Regions from separate parts of the Mesorhizobium sp. M0894 genome, predicted to be linked through region 1. Evidence: riboswitches for the same ligand, from Rfam matches in the RefSeq annotation. Region 1 holds a riboswitch; the other holds the start of a gene.

Evidence for each region. A riboswitch is a leader RNA that binds a small molecule or an ion and turns the genes downstream of it on or off. The one in region 1 is predicted to bind cobalamin.
Region 2: another riboswitch for cobalamin. It lies ahead of NKH91_RS10665 (CbtB domain-containing protein); the one in region 1 lies ahead of NKH91_RS30465 (ATP-binding cassette domain-containing protein).

Annotation. Positions count from the first base shown of each region.
Region 1 covers NZ_JAMYOG010000029.1:36,367-43,295, reverse strand. Annotated here, with positions in the region: gene NKH91_RS30475 (bifunctional helix-turn-helix transcriptional regulator/GNAT family N-acetyltransferase) at 7-942, shown strand; gene NKH91_RS30470 (GyrI-like domain-containing protein) at 980-1,813, opposite strand; cobalamin riboswitch at 2,090-2,294, shown strand; gene NKH91_RS30465 (ATP-binding cassette domain-containing protein) at 2,462-2,884, shown strand; gene NKH91_RS30460 (ATP-binding cassette domain-containing protein) at 2,817-3,203, shown strand; gene NKH91_RS30455 (ABC transporter substrate-binding protein) at 3,200-4,144, shown strand; gene NKH91_RS30450 (FecCD family ABC transporter permease) at 4,174-5,175, shown strand; gene NKH91_RS30445 (MarR family winged helix-turn-helix transcriptional regulator) at 5,257-5,736, shown strand; gene NKH91_RS30440 (HlyD family secretion protein) at 5,733-6,911, shown strand.
Region 2 covers NZ_JAMYOG010000004.1:302,644-309,572, reverse strand. Annotated here, with positions in the region: gene cobO (cob(I)yrinic acid a,c-diamide adenosyltransferase) at 328-951, opposite strand; gene cobU (bifunctional adenosylcobinamide kinase/adenosylcobinamide-phosphate guanylyltransferase) at 953-1,474, opposite strand; gene NKH91_RS10670 (CbtA family protein) at 1,467-2,243, opposite strand; gene NKH91_RS10665 (CbtB domain-containing protein) at 2,259-2,438, opposite strand; cobalamin riboswitch at 2,475-2,670, opposite strand; gene NKH91_RS10660 (aromatic ring-hydroxylating oxygenase subunit alpha) at 2,811-4,004, shown strand; gene NKH91_RS10655 (MFS transporter) at 3,983-5,182, opposite strand; gene NKH91_RS10650 (heparan-alpha-glucosaminide N-acetyltransferase) at 5,429-6,427, shown strand; gene NKH91_RS10645 (methyltransferase family protein) at 6,444-6,929, shown strand, end outside.

The DNA.
Region 1 (6,929 bases):
GATGCCATGACCATTCATCATCACCCAGGCAAGGAGCGGATCGACGCGGTGCGGGCCTTCAACCGCTTTTATACCCGCCAGATCGGGCTGCTCGACGAAGGGCTGCTGAAAAGCACCTTCTCGCTGACCGAGGCGCGGGTGCTCTATGAGCTGGCGCATCGCGATGGCCTGACCGCCACCGATCTTGGGCGCGATCTCGGCCTCGATGCCGGTTATCTCAGCCGGCTGCTGAAGAAGTTCGAGGAGCGTGATCTGGTCGAGCGTGCCACGATCGAGGCGGATGCGCGGCGCTCGTCGATCGCGCTGACCAAGGCCGGGCGGCAGGCCTTCGCACCGCTGAACCAGGGCTCGCACGACCAGGTCGCGGCTTTGCTCGACCGGCTTTCGGATGCCGAACAGGACAGGCTGGTCAAAGCCATGCAGACGGTGCAGCGTTTGCTGGGCGGAAGCGCCGAGCCCAAAATTCCCTATATGCTGCGGCCTCTGCAAGTCGGCGACATCGGCTGGATTATTCATCGCCAGGGCCTGCTCTACGCGCAGGAATATGGCTGGGACGAAACCTATGAAGCGCTGGTCGCCGAAATCCTCGGTGCCTTCGTCAAATCCTTCGATCCGAAATGGGAACGCAGCTGGATCGCCGAGCGGGAAGGCGAGGTCGTCGGCTCCGTCTTCGTCGTGCGCCAGTCGGACGCGGTGGCGAAATTGCGCCTGCTCTACGTCGAGCCCTCGGCGCGAGGTCTCGGCATCGGCAAGCGGCTGGTCGAGGAATGTATCGGCTTTTGCCGCCCCACGGGTTACAGGACACTGACGCTGTGGACCAACGACGTGCTCGCCGCCGCCCGCCACATCTATGAGGCTGCGGGCTTTAAATTGACCAACGAGGAGCGCCACCATTCCTTCGGCCAGGATCTGGTCGGCCAGAACTGGAATTTGGAGTTGTAGCAGCGCTTCCGGCGCTTCGGCGTCGGCCTGCCGTACCTCACCCTTTGACCGGTATCCAGATTTCCAGCCCGCCATTGCCGCTGTGCGGATCAAATTCGGGGCCGTAACGCTCGAATTCCGGCGCATCGGCGATCTCGTGCCCAGAGGCTGGCAGCCATTTGTTCCAGATCGTGTTGACCGTGCGGCGGATGGTCGAGATATGGTCACGATGGGCGAACACGGCGTATTTCTGCGCCGGCACGCGCACACGCCAAAACTCCCTCGGCAGGTCCGAAAAATCGGACACTTCGACGCCAGCGATGTAGTCGAAATTGCCGGCGTCGTCGCCGTTGACGCAGACGCCATAGGCGACGTCGCCGATCTCGCCAGGAATGTTGCCAATATAGGGGCCGAACCGCTGCCACTGCATCGGGATGCCGGCGCTGGTTTCGCAGCTGTAGCGCTCGCCGAGACCGGCGATGAGAAACGGCCGGCTGGTCTCAAAACGCGGCGGTTCGAGAGTGGCGAGAAAGGACTGGTCCATCAGGATCGGCTCCACAAGATCGAGGTTGTCGAGCGAGCCTTGTGCGCGCACCAGTTCCGGCGTGGTGCCGAACTGGTCGCGGAAGGCGCGGGTGAAGGCCTCATGCGAGGCATAGCCGGCGTCGAGCGCGACCGAGAGGATGTCGGGTGCGCCGGCGCCAAGCTTGCGCGCCGCTTCGGTCAGTCGGCGAGAACGGACGTAGCTCATCACCGAACGGCCGGTAGCCGCGCCGAAAGCCCGCGTCACATGAAAGCGCGACACCCCGCTGATCTTGGCGACATCGTCCAGCGAGACTGCTTCGGGCAGATGGCTTTCGACGAACCACAGCGCCTTCTCGGTCGGATTCATTTGGCACCTCGCATTGGCCCAGTCTCCGCATTGGCCCAGTCTTTACATTGGCCATGTCTTATATTGGCAAGATTATGGTGCCGCTTCCTGGCGGAGGCAGTTTGATCGAAATTGCGCACTGCGCAAATCGAGAGCGACGGTCGTCGGCAAGTCGCAAATCGCGCGAAAAGGCTTGACAGGAAGCGGGCAAACGTCCTTTTAAATGTAACGTTATTACATCACGAGGTCTATATGGCTCCTTCTGACAAGACTTATTGCGCTGTGATTGGCGGAAAACTAGGGTGGCTGACTGATGGTCCCCGAGTCGAAAGGCAAGGGGTGAAAAGGGAACACGGTGAGATCTTCGGATCGAGGCCGCGGCTGCCCCCGCAACTGTAAGCGGTTAGCAAAAATCCGAAGTGCCACTGGCCGGCAAGGCTGGGAAGGCAGGATGGCGCAAAGACCCGCGAGCCAGGAGACCTGCCATCAGCATGAGTTGACCGGACGGGGTGTGCCGGGAGGAGACGTGGACATCGGTCTTGTCGGCCGGTCCGTCCAGCTTCCTTCCGTCGCCATTGAGAAAGTGACGGTAAGTTGGACGCCTCCCAGCCTCTTCTTGAAGCGTGTGAACTGAGCGCGACGACGAATGGCCGGTGCCTGGTCAGCGCGGTGAGCCTTTCGATAGCGCCGGGCGACCGCCTCGCCATCATCGGCCCCAATGGCGCCGGCAAGACGACGCTGCTGCGCATGCTATGCGGTACGCTGCGGCCAAGCGCGGGAGATGTGAGATTTTCCGGACGCCGGCTGGAGAGGTTTTCGGCCGCCGAGCGGGCACTGCACATGGCGGTCGTTGGCCAGACCGACCAGCCTGATCCGCGGCTTGCCGTGATCGACTACGTCGAGCTTGGGCGCGTCCCGCATGCCGGCTTGCGACGGAGGAGCGAGCAACGCGACATCGTCATTGAAGCACTTCGCAGAACCGGCCTGCTGCCGCTGCTCGGCCGCACGATCGGCTCGCTATCCGGTGGCGAGCGGCAACGCGCCCAGTTGGCGCGCCATCGCCCAGGAGCCCAAAATCCTGTTCCTCGATGAACCGACCAATCATCTCGATCCGCGCGCCCGCAGCGACCTTCTCGAACTCGTATCGCAGTTTGGCATGACCGTCGTGGCGGTGCTTCATGATCTGTCGCTTGTCACGCCATTTGCCACCAGGGTCGCGGTGATGAACGAGGCCCGCCTGCAGGCACTTGCCAGTCCGCGCGAGGCGCTGACCAAGAAGTTGATCCGCGAGATTTTCGGCGTTGACGTGCTTTGGCTGCGCCATCCCACCGAAGACCGCGAACTCACGGTCTTCGACGTTCCGAACCGCGCCTCTTCACATCCCGATTTGACCAAGGAGCAACATCCGTGAAACGCATCGTACTGTCTTTTGCCTCCCTCCTACTTGCCCAGACCGCCTTCGCTTTCCCGGTAACCGTTGATAGCTGCGGCACGCCGCTGACGTTCGACGCCGCGCCGAAGCGCGCCGTCATCCAAGATCTGAACATGGCGGAGATGGCCTTCGCGCTGGGGCTGCAACCATCGATCGTCGGCCTGACCGGCATCACCGGATGGTATAAGGTCGGTCCGGAATTCAAGGCCGAGCAGGGCGCGATCCCGGAACTCGCGCCGAAATACCCGACCCTCGAAAACCTCGTCGCCGTCGAGCCCGATTTCTTCTTCGCCGGCTGGTATTACGGTATGAAGCCTGGCGGCGAGGTGACGCCCGATACGCTGGCCCCGCACGGTATCAAGACGCTGGTGCTGACGGAAAGTTGCGTCCATCTCGACCAGAACCGCCCCGCCGCCTCGATGGACCTGCTCTATGGTGATGTCGAAAAGCTGGGCAAGATTTTTGGCAAGGAGGCGGAGGCGGGAAAGCTTGTTTCGAACTGGAAGGCGCAGCTCGCCGATATCACGGCAAAGATCGGCGACCGCACGGGAACGCGTGTGTTTCTTTACGACTCCGGCGAAGACAAACCCTTCACATCAGGCAAGTTCGCGATCCCCAGCGCCATGATCGCCGCAGCGGGCGGCGACAACATCATGGCCGACATGCCGACGAGCTGGGGCAATACGGATTGGGAGACGGTGGCGGCCCGCAATCCGCAATTTCTTATCCTGCTCGACTACCAGGACGGCGGCTACAGAAAACTGCTCGATTTCCTGAAAGCTCATCCGGCGATGAAGGAGACTGAGGCGGTCAAAAATGAGCACTTCATTGCGCTGCGCTATGCCGAACTGACGCCTGGGCCTGCCAACATCGAGGGGATCGGCAAGATCGCCAGGGCGATGCACCCGGAAGCTTTCTGAGCTTGCGCCAGAGAGCGTTCGAATTGGCGATGACAGCAGGAGCAGCAGCGATTGCCGCTCTTGCTCTGCTGTCGATTGCCTATGGATCGACGGTCATCGCGTTGAGCGACGTGATTGCTGCGCTCGGACATGCCGCCGGGCTGGACGGAGACATCGTGTCCGGTCCGGCCGGCAAGATCCCGATTGCCAAGATCGTCCTCGATCTTAGGCTACCGCGCACGATTATGGCCATCTGTGTCGGCGCCGGGCTGGGCGTCATCGGCGCGCTGCTGCAGACGGTAACGCGCAACGACCTCGCAGATCCGTTCTTGTTCGGCCTGTCGTCCGGAGCCGCGGCCGGCGCGGTTTCCGTCATCACCATTTTTGGCGACCATTTCGGTATCTGGACGTTGCCGGTCGCGGCCTTCACGGGCGGCGTATTGGCCGCCGGCATCGTGCTTTTGCTGGTTTCGCGGGTGAGGGGGCAAGGCCCCGAACGGCTGATCCTCGCCGGGCTTGCCGTCTCGTTCATGTTCACCGCCTTGACTAACTATCTCGTCTTTGCCGGAGACCAGCGCGCCGCTCACTCGGTGTTGTTCTGGACGATGGGCGGGCTCGGGCTGGCCCGTTGGGACAATATCGAGCTGGCTGCTCTGGGCGCAGGCACCATCCTTGTTTATGGACTTTGGAACCACCGCCGGCTCGACGCTTTCCTGGCCGGCGAGAATGCCGCTGAAAGCCTCGGCGTGCCGGTTGCGCGGATGCGCAGGATGACATTTCTCGTCGCCGCTTTCTCGACGGCGATCCTTGTCTCGGTCGCAGGCGTCATAGGTTTCGTTGGCTTGATGATCCCACATCTGTCCAGGACCCTGGCCGGCCCGCTTCATCTGCGCCTGATTGCAAGCTGCGCCCTCTTCGGAGCGGTGCTGTTGCTGGCAAGCGACCTTCTCGCGCGCACGCTGTTGCCGCCGCAGGAACTGCCGATCGGCATCATCACCAGTTCGGTCGGCGCTTTCTTCGTGGTCACGATGCTCATTCGCAATCGCTCATGATGTGACTGCCATGCACATTTGCCACCCTCTGGCATAATCCGGCTCCTTGAATTATGAGCACGCTTATTATATATGTCGCTCATGGTTTCCGACGGCATCGACAGATTGGGCTTTTTGATCCACGACGTGCAGCGCCTGATGCGCAAGCGCTTCGAGGCGCGCGCCAGCGGTTTTGGCCTTTCTTCGGCGCAATGGCGGCTTCTGGTCCGCGTCGCCAAGGAGGCGGGTGTCGCGCAGGCGCGGCTTGCCGAGCTTCTCGAAATCGAGCCGATCAGCGTCTCGCGTCTTGTCGATCGCATGGAGGAGGGCGGCTGGATCGAGCGCCGTCCCGACGCAACCGACAGACGAGTGCGCATGATTTTCCCGACCGCCAAGGCGAACGCAGCCTACGCCCACGTCAAGAGCCTTGCCGGCGAGGTGTATGAGGAATCGCTCGTTGGCGTTTCGCCGGAAGATCGCCGCGTCCTGGTCAAGGCGCTGGAGACAATGGTGCAGAATCTTGCGGATGGTGAGACGCCGCCCTCGGAAAAAGTGAAGAATACGGAAGGCGCAGCAGCATGAACGCGGTAGCCAAAGTAGATAAGAATGCGGCCAAGCTGGAGATGGAAGCTCCCGCGAAGCCGGCGGCAGCTCCGGTAACGGTCGCTCCGCAGGTAGCTCCGGCGCCAGTGGCGCCGAAGAAGAAGCGTCGTGCCGGCCGCCTCCTTTTGATGTTTGTGCTGCCCGCTGCGTTGATCGCCGGCGGCAGCTATGTCTGGGTGACCGGCGGCCGCTATCAGGAGACCGAGAACGCCAATCTGCAGCAGGCCAAGGTGTCGATAGCCGCCGATACGGCGGGCCGCATCGTTCAGGTCGATATTTTCGACAACCAGTCTGTCAAGCAGGGCGACGTGTTGTTCGCCATTGATCCCGAGCCCTACCGGATCGCATTGGCCCAGGCCGATGCGGCGGTGGCCGGCGCGCGGCTCAATGTCGAGCAGCTGCGTGCGGCCTACAGCCAGGCGCTGGCGCAAGAGAAGTCCGACGAAAGCCAGGTCCAGTACGCGCAGTCGCAGTATGACCGCGCCGCCGACCTTGCCCGCAAGGGCATCAACGCCAAGTCGTCGCTGGACGAGGCCAAGAACGACCTCGACAAGGCCAAGCAGCAGCTGGCCGTGGCCCAGCAAGGGATCGTCAGCGCCAAGGCGGCACTTGGCGGCAATCCCGACATCGAGACCGACAAGCATCCGACAGTGATGGCGGCGCTCGCTGCACGCAACAAGGCGGCCTACGATCTGGTCCAGACAACAGTCAAAGCGCCTGCCGACGGCATCATCAGCCAGGCCGCTTCGTTCAAGGTCGGCCAGTATGTCGGCTCGGGCACGCCGCTGTTTTCGCTGGTCGAGACCGGCGATACCTGGGTCGACGCCAATTTCAAGGAAACGCAGCTCACCAACATGAATCCGGGCCAAAAGGCCGAAATCGTGGTCGACACCTATCCGGGCAAGACGTTCGAAGCCACCGTCAAGGCGATCGGCGCCGGCACCGGGGCCGAGTTCTCGCTGCTGCCCGCGCAGAACGCGACCGGCAACTGGGTCAAGGTCACGCAGCGCATTCCGGTCCGCCTGGAATTGACCGATGCCGACGCCAAGACGGCGCTGCGCACCGGCATGAGCGCGACGGTCACGGTGGACACCGGCGTTTCCCGCGGGCTGCCGAGCATTTTCCACAGCGCGACGGCAGGCGAGGCCAAGTAAAGAGGCCGAACAGCGGCC
Region 2 (6,929 bases), on a different contig from region 1:
AATTGCTGTGCCCAAAGAATAATCGCCCCAGCTTTGCGCTTCTCATTCCCTGCCTTTGACGTTCGGGGTTGGCGAAATCCGAAGCGCCATCCAATCTCCCCCCTCGTGGGGGAGATGTCCGGCAGGACAGAGGGGGGCGCGAAGGATCGCCAGCCTCTTGACCGTTCACCTGCTAATGACGGTCTGACGACGTAGTTGTCTCCGACTGACAGGCCGAGGGACAGTGCCCCCCTTTGCCCTGCCGGGCATCTCCCCCACAAGGGGGGAGATCGGCAGCTTCGCCGGCGCCGCCTGCTCCGAAACGCCCTTCCCCGATCGCCAAACCCCTCAGAACTCTATCCCTTGCTGCGCCTTCACGCCGGCGGAGAAGTGGTGCTTGGTCACGCCCATCTCGGTGACCAGATCGGCTGCCTCGACCAATACCGGCTTGGCATTGCGGCCGGTGACGACGACATGCAGGCCCTCGCGACGCGCCTTCAGCGCTGCGACCACCTTTTCGAGGTCGAGATAATCGTAGCGCAACGCGATGTTGAGTTCGTCGAGCACCACGAGGCTGATCGACGGCTCGGCCATCAGCTCGAGCGCCTTGGCCCAGGCGGCCTCAGCGGCCGCGATGTCGCGCTTCAGGTCCTGCGTTTCCCAGGTAAAGCCCTCGCCCATGGCGTGCCAGACGACGCGGTCGCCGAAGCAGGCAAAAGCATCCTTCTCGCCGGTGTGCCATTTGCCTTTGATGAACTGGACGACGCCGACGCGCTTGCCGTAGCCGAGCATTCTGAGCGCCAGCCCGAAGGCGGCCGTGGTCTTGCCCTTGCCCGGACCGGTGTTGACGATCAACAGCCCTTTCTCGACCGTCTTGGCTGCAACCTCGGCGTCCTGCACCGCCTTGCGCTTGGCCATCTTCGCGCGGTGGCGTTCCTCGTCCTTGGGATCGATGTGGTCGGTATCAGCCATGTCATTTCACCCTGAGCGGCAGCCCCGCCACCATCAAAAGCACGGTGTCAGCGACGGCGGCAACGTCCTGGTTCAACCGGCCGGCCGCGTCGCGAAACCGTCTTGCCAGCGCATTCTCCGGCACGATGCCCTGGCCGACCTCGTTGGACACCACGAACCAGGGTCCACGCGGCCGCGACAGCACATCTGCCAGCCTTCGGCATTCGGCCTCGACATCATGTTCCGCCAGCATATGGTTGGTCAGCCACAGCGTCAGGCAATCGATCAGCACCGGCTGGCCGTCAGGCAGTGCCTCGATCGCGCCGGCAAGGTCGAGCGGCGCCTCGATGGTCGTCCAGCCGGGGCTGCGGCGCGAGCGGTGCAGCGCGATCCGTTCGCGCATCTCCTCGTCATAGGCTTGCGCCGTCGCGATATAGCTCCATGGCGCCGGACAGGCACTCACCAGCCTCTCGGCATGCACGCTCTTGCCGGAGCGCGCACCGCCGATGATCAGGGTCAGCGCCCCGGCAGCGCGGTCAGGCAAAGCTGTCGTGCAGGCTGGTCGCCGTGCCGGTGAAGCGGCCGCGCACCACGCCGACGACCGCGCCGAGCACCAGCCAGAACACCAGATTGGTCAGCGTCACCGCCACCACGAACTGGTGGTGCAGGCCTTCCGGGATCGCCGTCTCGAAGCTGTCGGGCTGCGGCGCGCCAACGAAATGCGGCGCTAGGATCAACGCCACCGCAAGGATCGCCAGCGGCAGCGATCTGCGGAAGGCGAGCAGGCCGAGACCGGCGGCGGTCGCCACCACCGTTGCCCACCACCAGATCTGGCGTTGGACAAGGTCGGCCGCCGGCATCGCCGGCAGTTCCGGCGGCAGGCCGAGGCCGGGCGCCAGCGTGAACACGGCAAAGCCGGCAAGCCCCCAGAACAGGCCCTGGCGCCAATTGCCGATGCCGCCGGCGAACTCCGAAACCGCAACCAGGACCAGCGCGAAGCCGATGCCGGTGACGATATTGGCAACGACGCTGAAGGCAAAGCGTTCGAAACCGTCGGCCGGCGCCCAGCCTTCGTCCTCAGCCGGAGCCATTGCTTCAGCCGGTGCCGGCGCGGCGCTGCTCATAGCCATCGTGCCCGTGGCGGCCGGTGCCGCAGGTGCGGCGGCATGGTCATGGCCGCCGCCGGCCTGTTCGTAGACTTCCGCCTTCAGGATCAGCGGCACCGTGGCATAGGCCTGCATGCAGGCGAGAACGACGCCGGCCACGAGCCCTGCGATCGCCGCGATGAACACGACGTTGCGAAACAGTGTCATGATGTCAGCCCCTTGTCAGTGGCAGGGAAAGCCCATCGAGTGGCGATAGTCGTGGGCGGCATTGTGGACCGCATCGATGTGCGAGAAGCCGACAAAGCCCATGACGAAAATGCCGAGGAATGCAGCAAGCGCCAGCTGCATGAAACGCGACTGCGAGGAGACGGAAGCGCCGAGCGAGACGGAAGCGGTATTCATGTCTTGTCCTTTCGCCCTCCACCCGAGGGCATAGAAGTCAGTTTCCTGTCGCCGGCAGGTCTCCTGGCTCGCGGATCAGCGCCCTTCCCCACCTTCCCGAAGAAAATCTTCAGTGGCATATGGAGAGGACTACCGCACACAGTTGCGGGGGCAGCCACGGCATTGGGCAAGAATTTCGCCCGCACCGCATTCCCTCTTGGTTCCAAACGGAACCGACGACATCAGCGACTATAGGCAGAATCGCCGCGCCCGGCAAACCAAATTCCGCCGGATCGTGTGGCGAATGCGCCGCCTCGCCAAGCTCGCCGGCCGGCGCCGCAATTGACAATTCTCACAGCCGGGTGTCGGCTGGCGGATGGGGAGGAAGCCGGCATGCAACCCAGCCCGAATGAGCGCGGTCCCTATAACGGCCTGACGCGGGCCGAGCCGACGCTGCCGTCATCGGCCTATTGGGACATCGCAGGCTATCAGCGCGATCTCGAGGCCATCTTGTATCGCAATTGGCTGCTGGTCTGCCGCGAGGCCGACCTTGCCCATCCGCTGGCTTTCAGGACGTTTCGCATAGGCACGCAGGAGGTCGTCGTGCTGCGCGACGAGACCGGCGAATTGCGCGCCTTTCACAACACCTGCCGGCATCGCGGCTCGCAGCTTTGCCAGCAGAGCGAAGGACGGCTGAAGGCGCGGCTCATCACCTGCCCCTACCACGCCTGGTCCTATTCGCTGCGCGGCGATCTGGTGCGCGTGCCGTCGAAATCGCTGCCGGACGGTTTCGACAAGGCCGATCATCCGCTCTACCGCGTCGCGCTTTCGGTGTGGCGCGGTTTCGTTTTCGTCAACCTCGCGCAAGACGCTGCCGGTTCGGCTGAAACATCCTTCGATCCGGCATCCGGCAACCTCGCCAACTGGCCGCTGGAAACGCTGCTGAGCGGCCATGTGCTGCGCAAGGTTATGAACTGCAACTGGAAGATATTTTGGGAGAACTTCAATGAGTGCCTGCACTGCCCCGGCGTCCACAAGGACCTGTCGCGGCTGGTGCCGATCTATGGCCGCGGCCTGATGGGCCGGCACGACGACCCCGAATGGGCGCGCCACGCCGACAATGACGCGCCGGAATTTGCCGGCGGCTTGCGGGCCGGGGCCGAAACCTGGTCGCGCGACGGGCGCGTCCACGGCTCGGTCTTTTCGAGCCTGACGCCGGCCGAGCGTGCTGCCGGGCAGACCTATGCCACCAACTTGCCGTCGATGTTCGTCGTCGGCCATGTCGACTATGTCAGGACCGTGCGGCTGGTGCCGCTTGGGCCGGAGCAGACCGAACTCACCGCCGAATGGCTTTTTTCGCCCGAAGCGCTCGTCGATCCGGCTGCGGATATCGACAACATCGTCGCCTTCGGTACCCAGGTGCTGGAGGAAGACGCTGATATCTGCGAGGTCAACCAGAAGGGCCTGCGCTCGATGCGCCATAAGGCCGGCGTGCTGATGCCCGAGGAATATGATTTGCACCGCTTCCACAACTGGGTGCGCGAGCGGCATGCGGCGCTTGAACATCAAAGCGATTTGGGCAGATAGCGCCAAGTGACGAAGCCGCAGACCGCCGCCAGCAGGCCGAGCGTCGCGAAAACCGCGCCCAGGCCGAAGAACGCCAGCACCACTGAATAGACCAGCGGCGGCGTCAGCTCGGAAAAGTCGAGATAGGTGCGGTAGACCGCCGCCATCTGCGTCCGCTCATACGAGCGCACCGAGCGCATGAACGCGGTCGAGCCCAGCGCATCGAGCGCGATGGTGAAGAAGGCACCGCAAAGCAGCAACGCGCCGGTGACGAGCGGCGCGGCCTCGCCGACGGCGCCGGCCGCCAGCAGCGTCGCCGACATGGCGAAATAGGCAAACGTCATGGTGCGCCGGCCGCCGAAACGCTTTCCCGCCCTGCCCCAGAAGATGGCCATGAACAAAAGCGCATTGCCGGCCGAAACCAAGAGGCCACCGGCGAGCTCGCCCTCGCCGGTGATCACCATGAACAGCGGCCCATAGACAAAGAACGTCGTCCAGAAGCAGGAACGGCCGAAGGCGATCAGCCAGGCCAGCCTCAGCCTTGGCTGCGCGACGAAGCGGCCGATATTGGCCAGCGGATTGACCGGCCGCGTCTTGCCCGGGCGGATCGACGGGTTGTCGCCAAGCCGGTAGGTCCAGAACAGCGCCAGCAGGGCCATGGCGAAGGCGGCCACCGCGCTATGCGCGGCATAGATGCCGAAACGCGTGTAGAGGAAAATGCCGAGCGTCGGCCCGGCGGTCCAGGCAAGCATCGACCACGCCATGCGCAGCGACTCGGCCTGCATGAAATCGGTCTTGCGGATATGGTCCATGATGTAGAGGTTGAGCGTGATCGCCAGCGCGCTGGCGCCGATGACGCGGCAGAGCATGCCGACCGTTTGGCCAGCAAGCGTATGAGTGACGAAGAACAGCGAGCCGACGGCCAGCAGGCAGGCACCGGCGGTATAGACCCAGCGCCGGGCAAAGCGCCGGATCAGCATCGGCATGAACAGCGTCGCCGAGAGGCCGAGCATTGCCACGACCGTGTAGAGGATCGAGACGGTCTGCTCGTTGTGCAGGATCTCATAGGCCTGGATTGGGATGACGCTGGAGACGGTGGCGCGCGCGAACGATTCGACCGCATAAAGCGAGGCGAAGGTGCGTGCATCCGCCGGCCGCAAGGCCGCAAGCCAGATAGGATGGCGCACATGGGTAGCCATTGCTTTCCCCGAAGCAGAATCGCCCAAAGCAGGGTTGGAGCACAAATCTGCCGCGGCGATTCCTGGCCGGGTAACAGGAAACCGACGCCTTCACGGCAAAAAGCGAAGCCGGCCAAAGGCTTTCCGGCTCTGGCCTAAAGCGAGTTCTAATGCTGACCCGCGCCAACGTGACGCGAGGACTGCTTCTTTTGACGGTGGCAACCGTGATAGTCGTCTTGCCGGGGCTGAACCAAGACAGCGAGACCGATGAGCATCGCCACGCCGACCACCGCCGTTCAGGATCAACCGAAGGCGAAGCGCATCGCCGCCATCGACATCGCACGCGGCATCGCTTTGCTTGCCATGGCGAGCTATCATTTCACCTGGGATCTCGAATTTTTCGGCTACACCGATCCCGGCCTCACCGCCTTCGGCTGGTGGAAAATCTACGCGCGCTGCATCGCCTCGAGCTTCCTGTTCCTGGTCGGCGTCAGCCTCTATCTCGCCCATGGCAAGAAAATCCGCTGGACAGGCTTCTGGAAGCGCTTCGCCATGGTTGCCGGGGCGGCTCTCGCAATATCGCTGGTCACCCGAATCGCCACGCCCGACGGCTTCATTTTTTTCGGCATATTGCACGAGATCGCGCTCGCCAGCCTGCTCGGCCTGGCGTTCCTGCGGCTGCCGGCGCTGCTGACACTGCTTGTCGCGGCGTTTGTCATCGCGGCGCCCTTCTACCTCAGATCCGAGGCCTTCGATCATCCGGCTTTGTGGTGGGTCGGTCTATCGGCGACCAATCCGCACTCCAACGACTATGTTCCGCTGCTGCCCTGGTTCGGCGCCGTGCTTGCCGGCATCGCGGTTACCAAACTCGCCGCCACCTCCGGCGTGCTGACCCGGCTGTCGGCCATGACGCCAGGCCGCTGGGCAAACCCGCTGGTCTTCATCGGCCGGCACAGCCTTGCCTTTTATCTGATCCATCAGCCGCTGCTGATCGGCTCGGTCTGGCTGTTTTCGCAATTCATGCCGGCGCGGGTCGAAAGCAGGGAGGTGAACTTTCTGAAATCCTGCCAAATATCCTGCGAGCAGGCGCGCGACACCGAGTTCTGCTCCAGCTATTGTGCCTGCATGCTGGACACTCTCCAGGGCGAAGCCTCGCTTGACCGGCTCTACAGCAACGACCAGTCCCCGGAGTGGAAGGCGCATATTGGCGAGCTCGCCGGCACCTGCACCGCCCAAACCGAGACGGCGGAACCGAGAACGCGCTAATCGAGGGAGGACAACAATGACCGACAGTCACCCGAAACCCGTGCAGCAAAATCCTGGGCAGCCGAAGCTGGGGCACATCCCATGGCCGCCGCTGATCTATGTCGCCGCCATCATCGTCAGCGTCGCGCTAGGGTTTTTCTATCCACTGCCGTGGATCGGCGATCTTCTCGGCGACATCCTGTTCGCCGCCGGCCTTGTGGGGTTGGTGGCGGTCGCCGCGCTCTGGTTCACCGCGATCCGCACCATGATCCGCGCCAAAACGACGCTCAACCCCAACGGCGTGCCGGACCATCTGGTGACCACCGGACCCTTCGCCGTCAGCCGCAACCCGATCTACCTCGCCAACACATTGCTGCTGGTCAGCCTCGCCTTTGTCTCGGGGATCGCCTGGTTCCTGCCGCTCGCGGTCATCGCGGCGTTCCTGACGCAGAAGCTGACGATCGAGAGCGAGGAGAAGGTGCTGACGGCCAAATTCGGCAAGAAGTACCGGGACTACGCCAAA